Regions from separate parts of the Sulfurovum xiamenensis genome, predicted to be linked through region 2. Evidence: riboswitches for the same ligand, from Rfam matches in the RefSeq annotation. Region 2 holds a riboswitch; the other holds the start of a gene.
The links. Region 2 has a riboswitch for cyclic di-GMP ahead of PF327_RS03425 (DUF4382 domain-containing protein). Riboswitches for the same ligand answer to the same signal wherever they lie in the genome.
Positions count from the first base shown of each region.

Region 1: it holds a riboswitch for cyclic di-GMP, as region 2 does, so the genes downstream of both, thrC (threonine synthase) here and PF327_RS03425 (DUF4382 domain-containing protein) in region 2, are expected to answer to the same signal.

Region 1 covers NZ_JAQIBC010000006.1:74,265-76,474, forward strand. The annotation lists gene thrC (threonine synthase) at 1-1,271, opposite strand, end outside; cyclic di-GMP riboswitch class I at 1,520-1,594, opposite strand; gene argB (acetylglutamate kinase) at 1,719-2,210, opposite strand, start outside.
Region 2 covers NZ_JAQIBC010000002.1:61,643-63,852, forward strand. The annotation lists gene PF327_RS03420 (sensor domain-containing protein) at 1-758, shown strand, start outside; cyclic di-GMP riboswitch class I at 872-949, shown strand; cyclic di-GMP riboswitch class I at 1,026-1,105, shown strand; gene PF327_RS03425 (DUF4382 domain-containing protein) at 1,154-2,074, shown strand.

The DNA of each region.
Region 1 (2,210 bases), on a different contig from region 2:
CATTCTGCAGTCGAGTAGACCACCGTTTTGAGATCTTTTTCTCTTAATGTTTTATAGGCTCTCATACATGTGGCTGTATGCGGGTCCATAATGTACCCTTTTTTTGCATATTCGCCTACCACAGCTTCACACTCTTCATCATCTGAGAAAGAGGCATCAAAATCTTCACGCAACAGTGCGAGTTCATCTGTGCTCAACTGGTACTTGCCGTCTTTGGCCAATCCTTCCATCAATTCTTTGGTACGTGCTGCACCGAATTTATCAAACATAATACGTTCAACATTAGAACTTTTCAAAATATCCATAGCCGGTGATTCTGTCTGTATGAGTGTACGTGTTGTAAGATCATACGACCCCTTGGTGATCCAATCTGTCAGAATATTATTGATATTGGATGAGATAAGGATCTTTTCTATCGGTAAACCTGCTTTTTTTGCATAATAGGCACCTAAAGCATTCCCGAAGTTACCACTAGGAACAACCAGATAGATCTTCTCACCCATTTGGATGCTCTGCTTACGTACCAACTCCAGGTAGGAGTGGATATGGTAAATGATCTGGAAGATAATACGCCCGAAGTTTACAGAGTTTGCTGCTGAAAGTTTGATATTTCTCTCTTCCAATTCAGCCTTAAAGTCATCAGAGGCAAGCAGATCTTTGAGAGTATTCTGCGTATCGTCGAAATTACCTTTCACACCGATCACTTTCAGATTTGAAGCATCTTCTGTAACCATTTGCAGTCTTTGAACATCGGATGTACCCCCATCCGGGTAAAGACATGCTACCTGCACACCTTCCTGATCTTTAAAGGTTTCGAGTGTGGCAGGACCGGTATCTCCGCTTGTCGCTGCCATGATAAGATAGTGTTCACCCCTTTTTTGCGCCAATTTACTTAACACATACCCAAAAGGTTGTAAAGCCATATCTTTAAAGGCTCTTGTAGGACCATGGTAGAGCTCAGAGACAAAGCAGTCATCTTCGATCTGGGAAAGCGGTACAGGATTTGAAGGATCATCAAATGCATCATATCTTTTTAACGCTTCTACCAGTACTTCTTTTTCAATATCTATACCAAATTGTTCCAAAAAATCCAATGCCAATGTTTTATAATGGCTGGAGAGATGCCCCTCTAGGTATTCTCTATCTAACGTTGGGAGTTCTTTGGGTACATATAACCCACCAAAACTAGCACTTGGGCTGAGTATTGCTTCTGAAAATGGTACAGATGAAGGTTTCTGTCCGTCATTTCCGCGTGTCTCAATAAATTGCATCTATATTATCCTATGTTTATATGAATGATAATTATAGCTAAATAAGCTAAGGATTATAAGAAATTAGGGGGAATAAAATCTGAAGTAAACTCAAGTATCTAGTATCTATTTGCCCTACAATAATAGGAGAAGAATGATTTAGGGAAAAGAATGTCAACTAATAAAATCATAGAGACAAACAAACACTAAAATACTCAGGTAATAGAAGAAATGAAACTTTCTAATAGATAGAATGAGTTTATATCTCTATTGGTAGTCTGGCGATCTACGTGAGACCCATAACTTTCCGTACCCACCTCGCGATGAACTTGGCTTTTTCAATACAGTATAACCGTATGAAAGAATTATAACACACTTACCTAAGAGAAAGAACTTAAATTCTAAAAAAAATTTAAAAATTTATAATTTTTTATTGTTTTTCTCATTTAACCTATACAATTTATTGCTCTAGAGTTCGATACAGGTCCCTACACCAGAACTGGTCAAAATTTCCAGAAGCAATGAGTGCTCTACGCGACCATCGATGATGTGTGCTTTTTTGACACCACCACGCAATGCTTCTATACAGGCATCCACTTTAGGTACCATACCCCCTTGTATCGTTCCGTCTTCTTTGAGGGCTTCGGTTTTTTCTATACTCAGATTGGTGATCAGCTGCATCTCTTTATCTAACACACCAGGCGTGTCCGTCAAGAACAGTACTTTTCTTGCTTTCAAGGCTACGGCTATTTTGCTTGCTGCAAGGTCCGCATTGATATTGAATCCAGGATGTCCCATCGTACTGCTTCCCGCGATAGGAGCGATCACAGGTATCGCACCGTCCTCAATGATATTATTGACGATCTCAGGATTGACATGTTCGATCATACCCGTATAACCGAACTTTTCAAAATCTTTAGGGATCCCCTTTAAAAAACCGCCATCTTTTCCAGAGATCCC
Region 2 (2,210 bases):
TTCAGCATGATCTGATATATGCAGTCAAAAATAATCAGTTGGGTCTCTTTTATCAACCGGTTGTTTCCATAGATGGTAATATCGTGAGTTCTGCGGAGGCACTTGTACGTTGGGAACATCCGACAAGAGGGTCTCTCTCACCACAGGATTTTATACCATTGGCTATGAAAGCAGGTCTGATTTCACAGATTACATGGTGGGTTCTTGATACTATATGTCAGCATATATCTCACTGGAAAAAAGAGAATAGATGGAATCTTGAGTATATTTCAATGAATGTCAATGCACAGCAATTTGTAGAAAATGATTTTGCTAGAGAATTTCTCAAAAAGTTAAAAGAGTATGGACTGGAGACTAATGACATTATGATAGAGATCACAGAACGATCACTGATTGATAATTTTGATTATACAGAAGATGTCATCACTGAATTACGGAGACAGGGAGTAAGATGTGCCATCGATGATTTTGGTACAGGCTACTCTTCTTTATCTTATTTGAAGAAGCTTTCTTTCCATACATTGAAGATAGATAAGGAATTCATAAAAAATATCGAAACCAGCGCTAAAGAGGTACATCTTGTTTCAAGTATTTTGGGTATAGGAAGACAATTTGACTATAACATCGTTATAGAAGGTATTGAAAATGAACAGCAACAAGAGCTGCTGAGAGAGTTAGATCCAAAACTTAGGTATCAAGGATACCATTTTTGCAAAGCCATTGATGCAGAAGAGTTTAGTGAACGTTTTTTAACATAGTTACATAAATTCTTATGTTTTTATCTCCCTTTCATATTTATGTCATTAAAGATGTATCTAATTTTTGATTCTATATAATGCTTTTGTTTATCGTAAAGAGACTTTTTAAATATTGTTTGTTGTGCCAAACTTGTTGTGAAGCAAGGACGGAAAGCCATGGGTCTTAACTTTAAGATCGCCAGGTTGCCAAATACCATATGTGTGTATGATGTATGATTCTGCCTTTTTCCTACCTGTTTTAATTGCAAATATTATTTAATTCAATTTATTTTGTTGTGCCAAACTTGTTGTGAAGCAAGGACGGAAAGCTATGGGTCTTAAAATATTAAGATCGCCAGGCTGCCAAAATGAATCTTACTTCTTTTGTGCAACATTCAATTACACTAAGGATATTTATGAAAAAATTTCATGCTCTGATCGGTATGATAGTATCGTTCACACTGATGACACTTATCTCTGGATGTGGAGGTGGTATAACTACTGACAGTTCTGCTAGTACCGCTAGTACAGGTACAGTTGCTCTGCGTCTAACAGATGCACCTACTGATGATAAAAATGTAAAAGGTGTGTATGTAACTTTTGATGCACTGCGTTACCAATATGCAGATAGCAGTGATGGTTGGCAAGATGTGGACCTAAATGAATCAAGAACCATTAATTTACTCGATCTGCAAGACGGAAACACGACACTATTAAATAAAGTTGAGTTACCCGCAGGAGAGATAGATCATGTACGTTTTGTACTCAATACAAATGAGTGTTATGTTGATCTGGTTGTTGGTGGCATGCAACCCTTAGAAGTTCCAAGCGGTGATCAAACAGGCTACAAAGCAATCGGAGGATTTACGATACCAGCCGGTGGTACAGTGAATGTTACAGCTGATTTCGATGTAAGAAAATCTGTGACTGTGACCGGTAATGTTAAGAAGAATGTAAATGTTACCTATAAGTTAAATCCTACTATCAAGATTATTGATAATATAGAAGTAGGTGAGATCAATGGTACAATGACATTGAATTTAGATGAAAATGTTTCATCAGTAATTGTCTATGCTTACGAAGATGGAAGCTGGGATTCTAATGAATCAAATGCAACCAATAATTTTGGAAAAGCAATTTTAAGTACAGATGCTACTGACGGAAGCTATACATTACCATGGCTTACTATAGGTACATATGATCTTGTAGTTACTTCACAGGATGTTAATGGTACTTTTAAAGACATCTTAGGATACTTTGATGATATCGTTGTATTGCCAGGTGAAACAACAAACCAGGACATTACGGACGAAACAATATCAACTACACTGCCTTAGGCCACATATTCCTCACTTATTAGAAGTGGGGAAACTCAATAAATAAATCTTAGCCTATGATTCTTCTTCACGCTCAAAGAGCTATTTAATCATTTATCTTATATAATAAGCATGTTTTATACGTTAAAGAGATATT